DNA from 2 places in the Salinivibrio sp. IB282 genome. Region 2 is predicted to be linked to the other one. Evidence: predicted binding sites of a transcription regulator. Region 2 holds the regulator's gene; the other holds the start of a gene.

Region 1 (6,970 bases), on a different contig from region 2:
GACTTAAAATAAGCCAGTTGATTGTGGCGAGAACGAACAGCTTTCTAGATTTGTGTTTTGACTGAAAAGTGAAGACACACCGAATTTTGCTTGGCGACCATAGCGCTTTGGACCCACCTGACTCCATGCCGAACTCAGCAGTGAAACGAAGCAGCGCCGATGGTAGTGTGGGGTCTCCCCATGTGAGAGTAGGACATCGCCAGGCTCTCATTGCTTATCTTTTTGATAGCTCGATGCTTTTGATATCTGCGATGCTCATGTATTGGCATACACTGCGCGTCTCGATTCAAAATCCTCATCGCATCAAACAAGATAATCTAATTAGAGCTTAGTATTAGGCTTTAGTTAGCAAACATTTAAGTATCAAAGCAGATTGACGTAAGACTTTGATGAAGCGTTTTCGCTGATATAGCTCAGTTGGTAGAGCGCACCCTTGGTAAGGGTGAGGTCGGCAGTTCAAATCTGCCTATCAGCACCAGAATTTTCTTGGCGGCCATAGCGTAACGGCACCACCTGAACCCATGCCGAACTCAGAAGTGAAACGTTGCTGCGCCGATGGTAGTGTGGGGTCTCCCCATGTGAGAGTAGGTCACTGCCAAGAGCTTTTTTGAAGCCCTCCGCATTCGCGGAGGGCTTTTTTCGTTTCTGTCTTTCTTATCAATACTGTCTTCTCCTATGCTTAAAACAATGTTGGTCTAAGGGTGATCACTGCTTGAGCTTAATCAGTGACTAGGTTATGTTATTAGATATCTGGACGTCTAAACATCTCTAGGAGGCAGTGATGCCGATTAAAATCCCGGATCAGCTCCCCGCGACTAATATCCTAAGGCGTGAAAACATATTCGTAATGACCGAGACGCGCGCGGTGAGTCAAAACATCCGCCCGCTGAAGGTGCTGCTGCTCAACCTGATGCCAAAGAAAATCGAGACGGAAACGCAATTTATGCGTCTACTCTCTAACAGTCCTTTGCAAGTGGATGTTGAGCTTTTACGGATAGATAACCGGCCAAGCAAAAATACGCCAACCGAGCATCTCGATACCTTCTACCGTCAGTTTGAGGCCGTTCGCGGACGTAATTTCGATGGTCTTATCGTGACAGGCGCGCCACTCGGGTTGGTACAGTTCGAGGATGTGATTTACTGGGAGCATTTACAGGATGTGATGAATTGGGCGCACCAACACGTTACTTCAACCCTCTATATCTGTTGGGCCGCGCAAGCGGGCTTAAAGCTACTTTACGACTTGCCAAAGAAAACTCGTAAGGAGAAGTTATCGGGTGTCTATCAGCACGACATTAATGCTGACTTATGCAAACATCCGCTATTACGCGGCTTTGATGATAGTTTCTTAGCGCCCCACTCGCGCTATGCGGATTTTTCGCCTAACTATCTTGCAGAGCATACGGATCTCGACATCTTAGCAACCTCTAATGAAGCGGGTACCTATCTGGCGGCGACGAAAGATAAGCGCAATGTGTTTGTCACCGGTCACCCTGAGTATGATTCTCATAGCTTGCATCATGAATATCATCGGGATTTAGAAGAAGGGATGGAGCCGGCTGTCCCCCTTAATTATTACCCGGATGACGATCCTTCCCAGCCACCGTATGTGAGTTGGCGCAGCCATGGCCATTTACTGTTTGCCAACTGGCTAAACTATTGTGTTTACCAGCAAACGCCCTTCGACTTGGATACCTTCTCTGCGTCTAACTTTACCCTGGATGAATAAAAAAAGGCGCCCGCGGACGCCTTTTGCTTAGGGAGCTGTGTGGATTTAGGTTTGATGTTTATCCATTTCGTCTTGTGCTGCGTTTGCTTTATCAACCATGCCTGTCATGGTTGAGCCTTGCACCAAAATGGAAAACACCACCACCGCGTAGGTCATGATGAGGATCAGCTCGCGGACATCGATATTTTTTTCCGGCACCACCATGATGCCAACGGGCACGGCCATCGCCATCGCCAGTGCGAGACCGCCACGTAACCCACCCCAGCTTAATATACGCACCGCCCAAGGGTTATAAGAACGAAAGCGGTTGAAACCGAGATAGCACATTTTCACGCTAATAAAACGGGCGAGAAGCACAATAGGAACCACCGCCGCCATAATGATCCAGTCTTCTTTATGGAAACTGATTTGCAGCAAGCTAACCCCGATGAGGAGAAAGAGTAGGCTGTTAAGAAATTCATCGACTAATTCCCAGAAGTGGTCGAGGTGATCTTCACTTTCTTTGGAAAAGCCAATAAAGCGGGTCCAGTTACCGATCATGATCCCCGATACCACCATTGCCAGCGGGCCAGAGACATGCAGCATATCGGCCAAGACATAGCCAGCGCTGGGGATAGCCAGCGTTAATAGCAATTCCATCGAGTGATCGTTAGTGGCACAAATCAAGCGATGGAAAAGATAGCCCAGCACTAGACCATATAAAACCCCGCCAACGGCTTCTTGTAAAAATAAGGCAATGGTACCGCCCACCGTCGGGTTGTTGTCGCCAAAGGCTAGGGTAAAAAGGGTCACAAAGATCACGATACCCACACCATCATTGAATAATGACTCTCCCTCAATTTGTGTGGTGATCCGCGTCGGTGCTTGCAGCTTTTTGACGATAGCAAGCACAGCGATGGGGTCGGTGGGCGATATCAGCGCGCCAAATAACAGGCAGTAGAGGAAATCAAAGGGGATGCCAATCAGTTGAAACACGCCCCAGATACCGGAGCCGATTAACAACACAGAGACCAATAGCCCGCCGATCACCAGGGTTGTGATCTCCCACTTTTGGTCGGAGAAAGAGGGAAGCTTGACGCCAATCCCCCCTGCGAAGAGCAAAAAGCCGAGGACGCCTTTGAGCAAAAACGTATCAAAGTGGATATCTGTCAGTATTTGCTCGGCCATGGCTTTTAGTGGAATTGCTTGGTATTGACCGGCGATCACTATCAGCAAAGACAGTAGGAGCGAGCTGGCGGTGATGGCGATCGTGGTTTGTACTCGGCTGATTTTACTATTAATAAAAGCGATAAAGATGGCTGCAGCAGCCATAAAGCTGAGGATTGCGTAGGTTGACATGCCGCTTCCTAGTGCAACGAGGGAATGAAAAAGTGTGTCGAAATATTAATAGAAATCGCTTTCAAAACGAACAGCTGAATTGAAATAGATCAAAATAAATTGTTATTTATAGACGTCTAGATTTCCATTTCCGCTGTGGTAGGATGAAATGACTGCAACGAGGAAGATGATAAGCGTAATAGTATGGACCGACTAACACAGCAACTGCGCGACCGTATTCTAGTGATCGATGGTGGCATGGGCACCATGATCCAAGGTTTGGCACTGAGCGAAGCCGATTATCGTGGCCAACGTTTTAAAGATTGGCACTGTGATGTGAAAGGCAATAACGATCTCTTGGTGCTGACGCAGCCTGATAAGATCGCTTCGCTACACAGTGATTATCTGGCGGCGGGCGCGGACATTATTGAAACCAACACCTTTAACGCCACCCAAATCGCGATGGCTGATTACGACATGCAGGCGCTGAGTGCGGAAATCAACGGCGCGGCAGCCCGGCTTGCGCGTGAGGTTGCTGATTCGTGGACGGCGAAAACGCCGGATAAACCCCGTTTTGTCGCGGGCGTGTTAGGGCCGACGAACCGAACGTGTTCAATCTCTCCAGACGTGAATGACCCGGGCTTTCGCAATGTCAGCTTTGATCAGTTAGTCGACGTGTATGCCGAGTCCACCGAAGCGCTCATTGACGGCGGTGTTGATATCATCATGTTGGAGACCATTTTTGATACCTTGAATGCCAAAGCATGCGCGTTTGCGGTTGAAAAGGTCTTTGATGCCCGCGGTTTTCGCTTACCCATTATGATCTCCGGCACCATCACTGATGCGTCTGGACGCACCTTATCCGGACAAACCACCGCCGCTTTTTATCACTCGTTGCGTCATGTTGAGCCACTGTCGTTTGGCTTAAACTGCGCACTTGGGCCAGCTGAATTGCGCCAGTATGTCAAAGAGCTGAGCGATATTTGTGAGGGCTTTGTCTCCGTCCACCCCAATGCGGGGTTGYCCAACGCCTTTGGCGAGTATGATCTTTCTCCCGAAGAGATGGCGACACACATTGATGAGTGGGCGGCGTCTGGCTTTATCAACTTGGTCGGGGGGTGCTGTGGCACTACGCCCGAACATATTCAAGCGATTAGCGACGCGGTGAAGCAACATGCGCCACGCGCGCTTCCTGATCATCCTGTGGCATGCCGTTTGTCTGGGCTCGAGCCCCTGACCATTAATGCTGATAGCTTGTTCGTCAACGTAGGGGAGCGCACCAATGTCACCGGCTCAGCACGCTTTAAACGCTTAATCGTTGAAGAGCAATATGACGAAGCGCTTGAAGTGGCATTGCAGCAAGTGGAGAACGGCGCCCAAATCATCGATATCAATATGGATGAGGGCATGTTGGATGCCGAAAAGGCCATGGTGCGATTTCTCAACCTTTGCGCGGGGGAGCCGGATATTGCCCGTGTGCCTGTGATGATTGATTCCTCCAAATGGGAGGTGATTGAAGCTGGCCTAAAGTGCATTCAAGGTAAAGGCATCGTCAACTCTATTTCGCTCAAAGAAGGAGAAGAAGCCTTTCTACACCAAGCTCGTTTAGTCCGTCGCTATGGCGCGGCAGTGATCGTGATGGCGTTTGATGAGCAAGGACAGGCTGATACCCAGGCGCGGAAAGTGGAAATCTGTACGCGGGCCTATCACCTTCTGGTCGAGCAAGTTGGCTTTCCACCGGAAGACATTATTTTCGATCCTAATATTTTTGCGGTTGCCACCGGCATTGATGAGCACAATAACTACGCGGTTGATTTCATCAACGCGGTGGCCGACATTAAACAAACTCTGCCGCATGCCATGATCTCGGGCGGCGTCTCAAATGTGTCGTTTTCGTTTCGAGGCAACAATCCCGTCCGTGAGGCTATTCATGCGGTGTTTTYGTATCACTGCATCAAAAATGGCATGGACATGGGGATCGTCAATGCCGGTCAATTGGCGATTTATGATGATTTATCCGAGTCTTTGCGCCTAGCAGTGGAAGATGTGGTTCTCAACAAAGACGATGGGGCGACAGAGCGTTTGCTGGACATCGCCGACAGCTATCGCGATAGCGGGGAGAGCGAGGTCGCAGAAACCGCAGAGTGGCGTAGTTGGCCAGTGGAAAAGCGCCTTGAACATGCACTGGTCAAAGGCATTACCGAGTTTATTGTTGAAGATACCGAGCTGGCTCGCGCCGCGGCAAGTAAACCTCTAGAAGTGATTGAAGGCCCGTTGATGGCAGGCATGAACGTGGTCGGGGATTTGTTTGGTGAAGGCAAGATGTTCCTGCCACAAGTGGTGAAGTCGGCACGGGTGATGAAGCAGGCGGTGGCTTACCTTGAGCCCTACATCAATGCTGAAAAGCAGCAAGGACAGACCAATGGCAAGATCTTGCTCGCCACGGTCAAAGGGGATGTGCATGACATTGGCAAAAACATTGTTGGTGTGGTGCTGCAATGTAATAACTTCGAGATTATTGATCTCGGCGTGATGGTGCCGACCGATAAAATCCTGTCGGTGGCGCGAGAAGAAAACGTCGATATTATTGGTCTATCTGGCCTGATTACCCCATCGTTAGATGAGATGGTGAACGTGGCGAAAGAGATGGAGCGCCAAGGATTTGATATTCCTCTACTTATTGGCGGCGCGACCACGTCCAAAGCCCATACCGCGGTGAAAATTGAGCAGCATTACCATGCGCCCGTGGTCTATGTGCCCAACGCGTCACGTGCGGTGGGGGTATGCTCATCGTTATTATCCGAGACGCAGCGACCGGATTTTGTAGCCCGTTTAGCTAAAGACTATGCCGCTGTACGTGAGCAGCACCAGCGTAAAACCCCGCGCACGGCACCGGTGTCCCTTGAGCAGGCGCGCGACAATAAGTGGCAAACGGATTGGACAAACTATGTGCCTCCGCAACCGGCGAAGCCGGGCGTCCATGTGTACGATGATGTCTCGATAGCAACCTTACGTCAGTATATCGACTGGACACCCTTCTTTATGACTTGGTCACTTAGTGGCAAATTCCCGGCGATTTTGGATCACGAACTGGTGGGTGAGGAAGCGCGTCGTTTGTACCAGGACGCCAATGCTTGGCTCGATCGTTTCGAGGCAGAAGGCTTGGTGGCGGCAAAAGGGGTGTGTGGCCTCTTTCCTGCCAATAGCATTGATGATGATATTGAGGTCTATGAGGATGGGTCTCGCCAAGCGACGCTCACTATACTGAACCACTTGCGCCAGCAAACGAAAAAGCCACGTGGTGCCAACTATTGCTTGTCGGACTTTATTGCGCCAAAAAGCAGTGGCCAGCCGGATTGGATTGGCGCATTTGCGGTCACAGGTGGTATTGGCGAATATGCCCTGGCGGAAGAATACAAAGCGAAAGGGGATGATTATAACGCGATCATGATCCAGGCGGTCGCCGATAGACTCGCAGAAGCCTTTGCAGAGTATCTCCATCAGCAAATTCGAATCACCTTGTGGGGCTATGCGCCCGATGAGACGCTCGATAACGACGCGCTGATCCGCGAGCAATACCAAGGGATCCGGCCAGCGCCGGGTTATGCCGCCTGTCCTGAACACAGTGAGAAAGGCAAAATTTGGCAATTGCTGTCGGTAGAAGCGCATACGGGGATGACACTCACTGAAAGCTACGCGATGTGGCCGGGGGCGTCGGTCTCAGGTTGGTATTTTTCCCACCCTGAGTCACGCTACTTTGCGGTGGCGAAGATCCAAAACGATCAGCGAGACAGCTATGCAGCACGCAAAGGGTGGAGCAGCGAAGAAGCGGAAAAATGGCTCGGGCCGAACTTAAACGGCTAACGAAAGAAGCCAGCACATTAGCTGTGCTGGCTTCTTTATTATTCAAATAAGTCCGCGTGT
Region 2 (12,936 bases):
GGCGCCGGGGCCGACCACCAGTTTTTCCATGTACATATCAGGGGCTTTTAAAAAGCTGCCTTTCTCGCCAGCGGCGAGGACTGCCAATGCGTTGGCTTGCCCCATGGCTGTCATTCGCGTGCCCTCAATCGGGTCAACGGCGATATCGACCGCATCGCCGCCTAAACCAACCTGTTCGCCAATGTAGAGCATGGGGGCATCATCGATTTCACCTTCCCCTATCACGATTTCACCGTCGATATCGGTGAGGTTAAGCAGGGTGCGCATTACTTCAACCGCCGCACCATCGGCCGCGTTCTTGTCTCCACGTCCCAGCCATTTGTACCCAGCCAATGCTGCGCCTTCGGTTACGCGCGAGAATGCCAATGCGAGATCACGTTTCATCAGTACTCCGGAAATGTCAGCCACACTAAGACGGGCCTTAGCCCAATTTGCGCGCAAGTCTACCAGAAAGAGAAAACGTTTGCGTGGAGTCGGGGCGCGCGTTTTTTTCTCATCCGGAAGGGGGATGACAAAAGGCGCTGCTTTTTTGCGCACTTGTACGCGAGCAGGTAGCGAGAACAGTGGCAGTCTGGTATCACCTGAGTACAATAAAGCCGGGGTGCACGTTCCGTTGCACGGGTTGCTGCGCATGAGGCAGTAACGGGATCAATCGTCAGAAATAAGGTGGCCTTGATGTCATTGGAAGTATTAGAACAACTCGAAGCGAAAGTACAAATGGCGGTGGATACCATTTCGCTGCTACAAATGGAAATCGAAGAACTCAAAGAAACGAACGGCTCACTAGAGCAAGATGCCGCCGCGGAAAAAGAGCGCCGTGAGCAGCTTGAGCAGGAGAACGCCAAACTGCGCGATGAGCAGCAAGCATGGCAAGAGCGCATTCGGAGCTTGTTAGGTAAGATTGAGAACGTTGAATAAACAAAAACAGAGCCAATTGGCTCTGTTTTGCTATTCGGTATCAGACGACGAGTCAGTCGTCTTCCGCATCGTCGAGGTCTTCGTCTGCCATGGTCAGCGCATCCGGTGAAAGGATCACGCCAGTGGTGTCGGCATAAACATGATCATCGGGCAAGAAAGTGACGCCGCCAAAGTTGACGGGGACATCCGTTTCACCGATACCTTGCTCATCAGTCCCCACTGGAATCGAAGCCAGTGCTTGAATGCCGATATCGATTTCATCGATGGTATCGACATCACGAACACAACCGTAAACAATCATGCCAGCCCAGTCGTTGTCAGCGGCAAGCTGCGCAATCTCGCCGTCAATAAGGGCGCGACGTAACGAACCGCCGCCATCAATCAGCATAATTCGCTGCTCGCCGGCTTGCTCGGCCATTTCACGAATTAACCCATTGTCCTCAAAGCATTTTACTGTGGTAATTTGGCCACCAAACGAGCTGCGGCCCCCATAAGAGCTAAACATTGGCTCCACGACATCCACGTGTTCGGGGTACATGTCGCATAGTTCCGAGGTATTATATTCCATAGTCTAACTTCTTGTTGAGGCAGAAAAAGGCTGGCAAGCTAGCGTTGCCAACATGGCAAGTCCAAGTATAACGAGCCCATAAGGGTTTGCAATGTTAAAGCGGTCAATCTGTGGCCTAATTAGACCAACAGCATACCCGTCATAAATAGGCCATTGGTGATCAGTGCACAACGCACCATGGTTCCCATCATGGGGCGCAGGGCGCTGGCATTAGTGGCTTGATAGACGTCACGCCCATGGCGCGCCAGAAATGGGACACCAGCGAGGAACAACCAACCCAACCAAGCTTGCAAGGTAAGGGCAGCAAACAAGGAATAACAAACGATGGCGCTGGCCAGCAAGATCACGTGATACTGACGCCCGCGCTCCGGCCCTAAACGCACCACCAAGGTATGCTTACCACAAGCGCGATCGTTATCAATATCTCGTAAATTGTTGATGTTTAATACGCCCACCGCCAGCAAGCCGCAAGCGGTGGCAGGAAGTATGATTAAAGAATCAATATGGCCGACCTGCAAATAGTAGGTGCCAGCCACCCCGAGCCAGCCAAAAAACATCAGTACCGATAAATCCCCTAACCCGCGATAGCCATACGGTTTGTTGCCCACGGTGTAGGTAATGGCTGCCACAATCGCCATCACGCCAAGCAGCAAGAAACTGATAATGTCGGTCGGTTGTTGGCAGGCTATCGCAATCAGTGAGCCACCACTGAGTAGGGTCAAACCAATATTGAGCATGAGCGCGCGGCGCATGGTGGTCAGGCTGACATGGCCGGATTGGATGGCACGCATGGGGCCGATACGCGTCGCGTTATCCGTGCCTTTTAGTGCATCACCATAGTCGTTCGCGAGGTTAGACAGGATCTGCAGCAATAAGGCAGTCACCAGCGCCATCAAGCTGATTGACCATGACAGGCTCCCTTGTGAGGCGGCGACAGCACTGCCGGACAAAATCGAGGTAACGGCCAGCGGTAGGGTTTTAGGTCGCGCCGCATCCAGCCATATCGCAAGAGTAGAAGGCCGCATAGCGATCCTCAAGACGAAAAAACGATGCCACTATTATCGCGCAAGCGGGGAGAGGAGTAACCCATTGTTGGCTGAAATCCGACTTGCTATTGCGCTAGCTCAACTTTTGATGCAAAAAAGGGCAGCGTTTGCTGCCCTAGTGTTGTGGTCTCTCGCACGCTTAGAGGATGAAACGACTCAAATCTTCGTCGTCAACTAACTCTTCGAGGTGGCGGCGGACATAATCGGCATCGACGGTGACGCTTTGACCGGCACGCTCGCTGGCGTCGTATGAGACCTCTTCCATCAAGCGCTCCATCAAGGTATGTAGACGACGGGCACCGATGTTTTCGGTTTTCTCGTTCACACGCCATGCGGCAGAGGCCAGCTCATCAATACCACTTTCCTCAAACGTCAGATCAATGTCTTCGGTTTTCAGCAGTGCGGTATATTGCTGGGTGAGCGAGGCATTTGGCTCGGTGAGGATCCGCTTGAAGTCATCGGTGGACAGTGCTTCAAGCTCAACACGGATGGGCAAGCGGCCTTGCAATTCCGGGATCAGATCAGACGGCCGTGATACTTGGAAAGCGCCCGAGGCGATAAACAAGATATGGTCGGTTTTAATCATCCCGTGCTTGGTGGACACTGTGCTGCCTTCGACCAATGGCAAGAGATCGCGTTGCACCCCTTCGCGAGACACATCGCCACCGCTGGTGTTGCCTGATTTACAGATCTTATCGATTTCATCCACGAACACGATACCGTTGTTCTCCACCATGTGGATGGCTTGCTCTTTGATTTCTTCTTGGTTAACCAGCTTGGCGGCTTCTTCCTCGGTCAGCGCTTTCATGGCGTCTTTGATTTTCATCTTACGCTTTTTGGTGCTGTTGCCACCGAGGTTTTGGAACATGCTCTGCAGCTGGTTGGTCATCTCTTCCATGCCTGGTGGCGACATGATTTCTACGCCCATTTGTGGGGCGGCGACATCGACTTCCACTTCTTTATCATCAAGCTGGCCTTCGCGTAACTTTTTACGGAAGCTTTGCCGCGTTGAAGAGTCCTCTTGGCTGTCCTCGTTTTGGCCCCATGCGTCGCGTGCTGGTGGCAGCAAGATATCGAGGATACGATCTTCTGCTTGTTCTTCTGCGCGGAATTTGACCTTTTCCATCGCTTGCTGCTGGGTCATGTTCATCGCCACATCCGCGAGATCGCGAATAATGGTTTCTACTTCTTTCCCTACATAACCCACTTCGGTGAATTTGGTGGCTTCCACCTTGATAAAAGGGGCGTTCGCGAGTCGTGCCAACCGGCGAGCGATCTCTGTTTTGCCCACACCGGTTGGACCTATCATCAAGATGTTTTTGGGGGTGACTTCCGCACGCAGCTCTTCGGCAAGCTGCATTCGGCGCCAGCGGTTTCGCAGTGCGATCGCCACCGCACGTTTGGCATTGTCTTGACCGATAATGTGACGGTCAAGCTCATGCACGATTTCGCGTGGAGTCATTTCAGACATCACTAATCCTGTTTCTTACTCTCGAGTTCTTCAACCGTGTGTTGCTGGTTAGTAAACACACATATATCACCGGCGATGGTTAGCGCTTTCTCTGCGATCTCGCGGGCATCTAACGCCGTGTTTTCAAGCATAGCAACCGCGGCGGCTTGGGCATAGTTGCCGCCAGAGCCAATAGCAATCAAATCGCGTTCGGGTTCAACCACATCGCCGTTACCCGTAATGATTAATGAGGCGGTTTCATCGGCGACGGCCAGTAGGGCCTCTAATCGACGCAGTGCGCGATCAGTGCGCCATTCTTTAGCAAGTTCAACCGCCGCTTTGGTTAGGTGACCTTGGTGCAGTTCAAGCTTGCGCTCGAAGCGCTCAAATAAGGTGAAGGCGTCAGCAGTGCCGCCAGCAAACCCGGCGAGTACTTGGCCGTTATACAAACGGCGAACTTTTCGGGCATTGCCTTTCATGACAGTATTGCCGAGTGACACTTGGCCATCGCCAGCAATAACCACTTTACCTTCGCGACGAACGGAGACGATTGTAGTCACGGGAACCTCTTTCTTTGTGTCTGGTACACCAGATGGGTGATTACTGTATGAGGTTGGGCTTTACCGATCACTTTTCAAGGGGTGAGGAGAGGATTTCAATCAAGGCTGGGCAAGGAATAGACTTGGCCCAGCCGATACAATGCAGCAGTGTTATTCCCAGTACCAAATGGCACAAGGTTCAACTCCGGCGCGTCGGAGCATATTACGGTCACGCTCTGCTTGACGCTTACGCGGGTAAGGACCCAATACCACGCGGTACCAGGTGCCTTTTTCCCCTTGGCTTATCTTGATTTGGCTTTCTAGCCCTTGAAAGGCAATGATCGCTTTACGCTCATTCGCCTGATCTTGACTGCGGTACGCGCCGCATTGCATCAGATAAGGACGCGTGGATTGTGGCAGTGCTTTGGCCTTCACTTCCACCTCTTTACTCTCCAGCTCCTCGATGTAACTCCATTTTTCTTCAGGCTTTTTAGGCAGATGTGCCTTATCGCTCTGCGCGGAAGGCTGAGGCTGTGCGTTTGTTGCCGGTTTAGGCGCGGGCGCGTCAGTGTTGCTCAATAGGTACAGGCCATAGCCAAACGCGCCAACCAAGCAGACAGCCAGTAACGCCCACTTTAATGGGAAACGAGCACGCGCTTTGGGTGGTTGCCGACGGGTATTTTTTTTACGCGGTGCTTTACCACGTTTTACGTAATCACGAGTTGCCACAGCAAGTATTCAAATTCAAAAAGCCAGTAAAGCGTTCATGTTACTGGCTTCGACCCGTGCTGACCAGTCTTACTACCGAGACGGTGGGGCAACGCTCTCACGGATCACTAACTTGGCATCTAAAAGCCGTGATCCTGCGTTCACTTCACGTCCTTGCAAGGTGTTGAGCAGCATTAACATGGCCTGACGACCAATGTCATAGCGAGGTTGGGAGACGGTGGTCAGGGGAGGATCGCAATATTCCGCGAACTGGATGTCATCAAATCCGACAATCGAAATATCTTGCGGTACGCGCATGCCTAAGCGTTTGGCTTGTTGCATTGCGCCCACGGCCATCACGTCGCAATGACAGAAGACGGCGGTGGGTGGCTCGGGCAGGGAGAGTAGGTTGGTCATTGCCCGTGCCCCCGAGGCAAAGCTGAAATCCCCCACCACGCTGTAGGCTGGGTTGACGGTAATCCCCGCGCGCTGTAGCGCTTGTTGATAGCCTTGCGAGCGGAATTGTGTCAGTGCGGTTTCTGGTACCCCAGTAATATTGGCGATACGGGTGTGGCCGACTTGGGTGAGGTAATTGACCGCCTCAAACGCGGCAGTTAGGTTGTCGATATGCACCGTCGGCAGTTCAAGATCCGGGGCATACTCACAGGCCATCACCAGCGGCGGCAGGTTTTTCTGCTCGGGCTTACTCACATCAAAGGGCACATCGGCGCCCAGCAGTAGCATGCCGTCTGCCTGCTTGGTGAACACCAAGTTGACGAATGCGTTTTCGCGGTGGTGTTGTTGGGCACTATCGCCGAGCAAAACCAGGTAACCGTGCTCCATCGCCGCTTCTTCGATCCCACGGATGATCTCACTAAAGTAAGGATCGCAGATATCTGGGACAATCGCGACGATGGTTTTGGACTCGTTGCGGCGTAGATTACGCGCAAGTGAGTTAGGGGAATAGCCAGCTTCTACGACCGCTTGCTCAACCTTTTTACGGGTTGTGGCCGAGACCTTTTCAGGGTTCATCAGCGCGCGTGATACGGTTGCTGTAGATACACCGGCAATGTGGGCAACGTCCTTCATTGTCGCCATAGTGACAGTCCTCTTGTTATCTGTATTGTGAGATCAGACAGTTATTAGCTCATCTGACCTGTTCTCTTAGCCAATTGCGGCCTTATTCTACCTAGCCTTGTCCGATTTAAACACGGACAAGCTAACACTTATTGCAATGAAAGTGTGATTGCTGTCGCTTTACTGCAAGGGAATATTAAGAAAGGTCTTGCGGCTCGACGTCTAATGACCATCTGACTTTACGTGACAGGGGGAGCTGTTGGATGGCCGGAAGTGCCACCTGGAGCCATTGCTGCATCACTTTTCGGCTGGGCGCTTGAATGAGGAGTTGCCACCGATAGCGACCCGCGCGTTTCGCCATGGCGGCGGGCATCGGCCCCATAATATGACAATCATCCTGTTGAACCGGTGAGGCAGCCAGTGTTTGACGGACTTGTTGTAAAAACTGCTGGACACTGTTTTCTTCATGCCCATCGGCGCGAAAGAGGCTAAGAAACGTGTAAGGCGGCAGCCATGCCTGACGCCGTTCATTTAACGCCGATTCGGCAAAGGCTTGATAGCCTTGGTGCACCAAAGATTGGATCAGGGCGTGCTCTGGATGGTGGGTTTGTAATAACACAGTACCTGGTTTGCTGGCGCGGCCGGCGCGCCCGGCCACCTGAACCATCAATTGGGCTAAACGCTCAGGCGCGCGAAAATCATTGCTGAACAGCGCCCCGTCCACATCGACTAAGGCGACCAGGGTGACGTTAGGAAAGTGATGGCCTTTGGCGAGCATTTGCGTGCCCAGTAGAATTTGATACTCACCTTTTTCAATATCGGCCAAGTAACCTTCAAGGCTCCCTTTTCGCCGGGTATTATCGCGATCAATGCGAACGGTATTGTATTCGGGAAATAACTCGCCAAGCTGGGATTCGAGTTGCTCGGTGCCTACGCCAACACTAATCAACTGGGTAGAACCACAGTCGCCACATTGCGGGGGCACTCGTTTTTGGTGGCCGCAGTGATGGCAGCGTAACTCTTGGTGTCGCTGATGAAGGGTGTAGTAGGCATCACAGCGTTGGCAGTTCGCCAGCCAGCCACACTCATGGCACATCATCGCCGGCGCATAACCGCGGCGATTTAAAAACAGCATCACCTGGTTACCTCGTTGCAAGTGCTGACGCATTTCAGCAATCAGCGGCGCAGACAAGCCAGCTTCGAGGTGATGGCCTTTGATATCGAGTATCCCTTGCCGGGCGGTGACCGCATTACCAGGACGTTGAGTCAGTTTGAGGTATTGGTATTTACCGGTCTTTGCGTTATGCAAGCTTTCTAGCGACGGCGTGGCTGAGCCCAAGATCACCGGTACGTTTTCTTCATGCCCCCGCATGACGGCCAGATCGCGGGCGTGATAGCGAAAGCTATCTTGCTGTTTATAAGAGGGGTCGTGTTCCTCATCGATAATGATGATGCCAAGCTTTGCCATGGGGGTAAAAAGTGCAGAGCGGGTACCAATCACAATGGCTGCTTGGTTTTCGCGTGCGGCCAGCCAAGCGTTGAGACGGTCGGTATCGCTGAGCCCTGAATGCATCACGGTCACAGGGACAGCAAAGCGACGCTCAAAACGGCGAATGGTTTGTGGTGTCAGGCCAATTTCTGGCACCAAGATTAGCGCCTGCTGGCCGCGTGCGAGCACCGGTTCTAGCACATTGAGGTAAACCTCGGTTTTGCCTGAGCCTGTGATCCCCTCTAGTAACGCGCAGGCAAAACCATCGCTGGCATTGAGGGTGGCAACCGCCATCGCTTGCTCGTGATTAAGCGTCGGCTTTTCTTCGGTGACCGCAAAGCTTTTTACCCAAGCATTGGCCTGAGAAGGGGGCGAGTAGGGCGCGATCCAGCCTTTTTCTGCCACTGTTTTGAGTACCGGCGCGCCGATGTCTTGTTCGATTAAGTCGGCTTGGGTGGCCGGGCCGTGAGTGAGCAGCTGCAACACTCGGGCTTGTTTGGGGGCGCGGCTCAGACCTGATAGAGGTTGGTTTTGTCCTGATTCGGTAATTTGCCACCATTTTTGTTGCTGTAATGTCGCCGGGCGTCCTTTACGCAGCGAAGTCGGCATCACCGCCCCCATCGCATCGCCAAGCGGGTGATGGTAAAAGCGACTGGCCCATTGCAAAAGGTTATAAACGGCGGGGGTCCAGACCGGTTGCGCGTCGAGTACGGTATCAATTGCTTTGAGTTGGCTGGTTTCCACACTGGCCGTGGACGACAAGCCGGTAACGATGCCGACTTTATGCTGGCGTCCAAACGGCACCTTGACGCGCCCGCCGACGACCGGGTGCTGATCGTCTGCGATACGGTAATCAAAGGTTTTCGGCAAAGGGACAGGCAACGCTACCTGAGCAAACTGTTCCATCACAACATCTTATTGGCCAGAAGGAATCTCAGTGTAACGGTTAGCCACACGTTGGCAAAGCCTTGATGCCTTTCAGCTGGCGCTATGATTGCACAAAAAAGTTGCGAAAAAGAGGGCGCTTGATTAGAATTGCGCGCCTTAGAAAATGTTTGTTAACGACGTGTGGTGCCCGGCTTAGGATCGGGAGAGCGACACGGCCTTCAAGATGAGGTTATCCCTATGAAAGCTGGTATCCATCCAGAGTACAAAGCCGTCACAGCAAAATGCTCTTGCGGTAACGAATTCGCGTTCAGCACAACCCTAGGCAAAGACATCTACCTAGACGTGTGTGACAAGTGTCACCCATTCTACACTGGTAAGCAGCGTATCCTTGATACCGGTGGCCGTGTTGACCGCTTTAAGAAGCGTTTCGGTGCCCTTAGCAGCAAAAAATAAGCCGCTATTGACCGAATACAGAGAAGGGACGCATCAGCGTCCCTTTTTTTGATCGTATCGTCCTTGTATTGGGGCAACAGGTCCGAGCATCATCGCGAATGCGTGTTAGCACTGGTGGACGTTTGCTCCCTGCGTTACCATCTTTATGCGAATGCAAACCTTCCCTGTGTGGTTTGTCGAGTGTCTGGCTAATATCGTTCACGCTTCCCTGGCGATATTGGTTATCTATCCCTTCACGATAATAATTAGGAACACTAGATGTCGGACGATAAACGCCAGCAAGCGCTGGATTATCATGCATACCCTACTCCCGGAAAAATTTCTGTTGAATTGAGCAAACCGGCCGACTCGGCCGCGGATCTCGCCCTAGCGTATAGTCCTGGCGTTGCTGAGCCGGTGCGAGAGATAGCGCAAGACGCAGATGCGGTTTACCGCTATACGGGTAAAGGCAACATGGTGGCGGTGATCTCAAACGGCACCGCGATTTTGGGATTGGGGAACTTAGGCCCCATGGCTTCTAAGCCCGTCATGGAAGGTAAAGCGTTATTATTCAAGCGTTTTGCCGGTTTGGACTCGATTGATATTGAAGTGAAACACCGCACTATCGATGAGTTCGTTGATACCGTGGCCAATATTGCTGACACCTTTGGCGGTATCAACCTCGAAGATATTAAAGCCCCTGATTGTTTTGAAATTGAAAAACAACTGATTGCACGGTGCGAAGTGCCTGTATTCCATGATGACCAACACGGTACTGCCATCGTGACTGCTGCCGGCATGCTTAACGCTCTCGAGCTACAAGGCAAAGATATCTGTGAGGCGACGGTGGTGTGCATGGGTGCTGGCGCGGCCGCGGTTGCCTGTATGGAGCTATTAATAAAATGTGGTGCGCAGCGAGAAAAAATCTATATGTTGGATCGTAAAGGCGTGATCCATACGCGTCGTGATGATATCAACAAATACAAGCAGCTGTTTGCCAATAACACCGATAAACGTACCCTCGAAGATGTGATTGAAGGCGCGGACATGTTCGTTGGCGTATCTGGCCCTGACTTACTCTCACCAGAGGCCTTGAAGCTGATGGCAGACAAGCCCGTGATATTTGCCTGCTCGAATCCGGATCCTGAAATCCACCCGGATGTGGCACATCAAGTCCGGGATGATCTGATCATGGGAACCGGGCGTTCGGATTATCCCAACCAGGTCAATAACGTACTTTGTTTCCCGTTTATTTTCCGTGGTGCATTGGATGTKCGTGCCAGTGAAATTAACGATGCGATGAAACTGGCCGCGGTCGAGGCCATTCGCAGTTTGGCCAAAGAGCCGGTGCCACAAACAGTATTAGACGCCGCCGGCTTGTCTTCGCTCAGCTTTGGTCCTGATTACATCATTCCCAAGCCCATGGACGCGCGTTTGTTGCCGAAAGTAGTACGTGCAGTGGCGCTGGCGGCCGTCGAAACCGGCGTAGCTCGTATCGAGATGCCAGAAAACTATATGATGTAGCGAGGCATGTTGCCATGCGTAAGTGGCAGACAGCACGATGCTGCAGGTAATGAAAAACCCGCCGGTTGGCGGGTTTTTTTAGTATTCGCTATCGTCGAATTCGATACCCAGCTCTTTCATGATCCGACGCGCTTCGGCGGGGATGCTGTCGGGTTTATCCTTACGGATATCGTCATCGGTTGGCAGAGGTTGACCGGTGTAGGCATGAAGAAATGCCTCACACAACAACTCGCTGTTGGTCGCGTGACGCAGGTTTTGCACCTGACGACGAGTGCGCTCATCAGTAAGAATTTTTAGTACTTTTAATGGGATAGAGACGGTGATCTTCTTTACCTGCTCTTTCTTTTTACCATGTTCGGCATACGGATTAATGTAGTCGCCGTTCCACTGCGCCATGTCTCACCTATCTTGATTAAGGAATACCCAGGATGATGCTGCGGAGATTTTAGCTATATTAACCGCCACATGCAAAGGAGTGTAGACGTCTAGAAGTATTGACGTCCCAAAAAGCGACGGGTAAGGTGGCAGTATGACGCCTGGATCACGCCCACCATGCGCAAACAGACTAGCAAGGACAGATAATGACAGAGAAAAAAACCGACACCATCGCCGTTCGCACTGGGATTGGCACCGACACCCAGCACCATGCGGTAGTGCCTCCCTTGTATTTATCGACCAATTACCGTTTCCCGGCTCTGGGAGATGTGCCTACCTACGACTACGCGCGAGGCGGCAACCCAACCCGTGCGCAGTTGGAACAAGCGCTGACTGACTTAGAGGGGGGCGCGGGTGCGGTAGTGACTAACTGTGGCATGTCGGCGATAAACTTGGTGTTATCTCTATTGGAGGCAGGCGATCATATCGTCGCCCCGCACGATTGTTATGGCGGCACCTATCGCTTGCTCGAATCACGCGCCAAACAAGGCATTTGGCAGGTGAGTTTTGTCGATCAATCCGACCATGAGGCGTTGGAGCAGGCATTGGCTAAGCAGCCCAAGTTGGTGCTGGTGGAAACTCCATCCAATCCACTTCTACGCGTGGTCGATATCGCAGAAATAAGCCAAAAGGCCCATCAAGTTGGGGCCTGGGTGGTGGTGGATAACACCTTTTTATCGCCCGCCTTGCAAAAGCCGTTTGCGCTGGGCGCGGATATGGTGGTCCATTCCACCACCAAGTTTATTAATGGTCACTCCGATATTGTCGGTGGCGTGGTGGTCGCGCGTACGGATGAATTGGCAGACACACTGGCTTGGTGGGGAAATTGCTTAGGGGCGACGGGCAATGCCTTTGACAGTTATATGACATTGCGAGGGTTGCGTACACTGGGCGCGCGCGTTAAACAACACCAGCACAACACTGAAGCGGTACTGAGCTACCTACAAACGGTGCCGGCGGTGCGGAAAATATACTATCCCGGGTTGGCCTCTCACCCTGGCCACCAAATTGCTGCGCGCCAGCAAGCGGGGTTTGGTAGCATGCTGAGCCTAGAGTTGGAGACCGACCAAGCCGGTGTGGCGCGGTTTATCGACGGTCTTTCGTTATTTGCTCTGGCCGAATCGCTAGGGGGCGTGGAAAGCTTGATCACTCACCCTGGCTCGATGACGCACCGAGCTATGAGTGACGCCGCGCAAGCAGAAGCCGGCATTTCGCCGACCTTATTACGCTTGTCGATTGGATTAGAAGATGCGCAAGATTTGGTCGCCGATTTGGCGAATGCTTTTGCCCGTTTAGGGGGTAACCCCCGATAGAGGCTGCGCCGCCGTGCGCGCCGTTTTACTGAGATTGATAGACATTAAGAGAGACCTTGCCATGCATGCGCAACCGATGGAAACGTCCCCAGAGTCACCACGCCAATTACACAAGTTTGGTGGCAGTAGCCTTGCGAGCCCTGATTGCTATCGCCGCGTGGTCGATGTATTGACCGCGCATGCGAGCCAGCAAGACTTGATCGTGGTATCTGCGGCAGGAAAAACCACTAACCAGCTGATCATGTGGTTGGCGCAATTAGACAAGGATGGACGAGTGGCGCATGAGACCTTGCAAACGGTGCGCGCCTTCCAGCAAGATTTGATTGAAAACTTGGTGGATGGAGAGACAAAACAACAGCTGGTGGATGCACTTTATGCGGATATTGCCACCATCGCGTCGCTGGGCGATAAGGGCGTGAGTGAAAATGACAAAGCTTACGTGCAAGGTTTTGGTGAGGTCTGGTCGGCGCGCCTGTTGGCCCAGTTATTGAAGCAGCATCAGCGTGCGGCGGTGATGTTAGACTCACGCCAGTGTTTGCGCGCCGAGCG

Evidence for each region. Region 2 encodes MetJ, which represses methionine synthesis genes. Its sites were predicted from a motif close to TTAGACNTNTANANGTCTAA; they were not measured.
Region 1: a site for MetJ is predicted at 3,176-3,195, ahead of metH (methionine synthase). Genes of this name have one in related genera too.

Annotation. Positions count from the first base shown of each region.
Region 1 covers NZ_MUET01000024.1:31,364-38,333, reverse strand. Annotated here, with positions in the region: rRNA gene rrf (5S ribosomal RNA) at 90-205, shown strand; tRNA gene BZG14_RS07260 (tRNA-Thr) at 403-478, shown strand; rRNA gene rrf (5S ribosomal RNA) at 486-601, shown strand; gene metA (homoserine O-acetyltransferase MetA) at 782-1,729, shown strand; gene BZG14_RS07245 (cation:proton antiporter) at 1,775-3,067, opposite strand; gene metH (methionine synthase) at 3,251-6,910, shown strand; gene lysC (lysine-sensitive aspartokinase 3) at 6,949-6,970, opposite strand, start outside.
Region 2 covers NZ_MUET01000017.1:27,626-40,561, reverse strand. Annotated here, with positions in the region: gene glpX (class II fructose-bisphosphatase) at 1-384, opposite strand, end outside; gene zapB (cell division protein ZapB) at 676-918, shown strand; gene rraA (ribonuclease E activity regulator RraA) at 971-1,486, opposite strand; gene BZG14_RS05520 (1,4-dihydroxy-2-naphthoate polyprenyltransferase) at 1,606-2,511, opposite strand; gene hslU (HslU--HslV peptidase ATPase subunit) at 2,672-4,003, opposite strand; gene hslV (ATP-dependent protease subunit HslV) at 4,006-4,542, opposite strand; gene BZG14_RS05505 (SPOR domain-containing protein) at 4,693-5,250, opposite strand; partial or broken gene cytR (DNA-binding transcriptional regulator CytR) at 5,323-6,333, opposite strand; gene priA (primosomal protein N') at 6,503-8,704, opposite strand; gene rpmE (50S ribosomal protein L31) at 8,921-9,136, shown strand; gene BZG14_RS05485 (malic enzyme-like NAD(P)-binding protein) at 9,395-10,639, shown strand; gene metJ (met regulon transcriptional regulator MetJ) at 10,718-11,035, opposite strand; gene metB (cystathionine gamma-synthase) at 11,221-12,387, shown strand; gene BZG14_RS05470 (bifunctional aspartate kinase/homoserine dehydrogenase II) at 12,449-12,936, shown strand, end outside.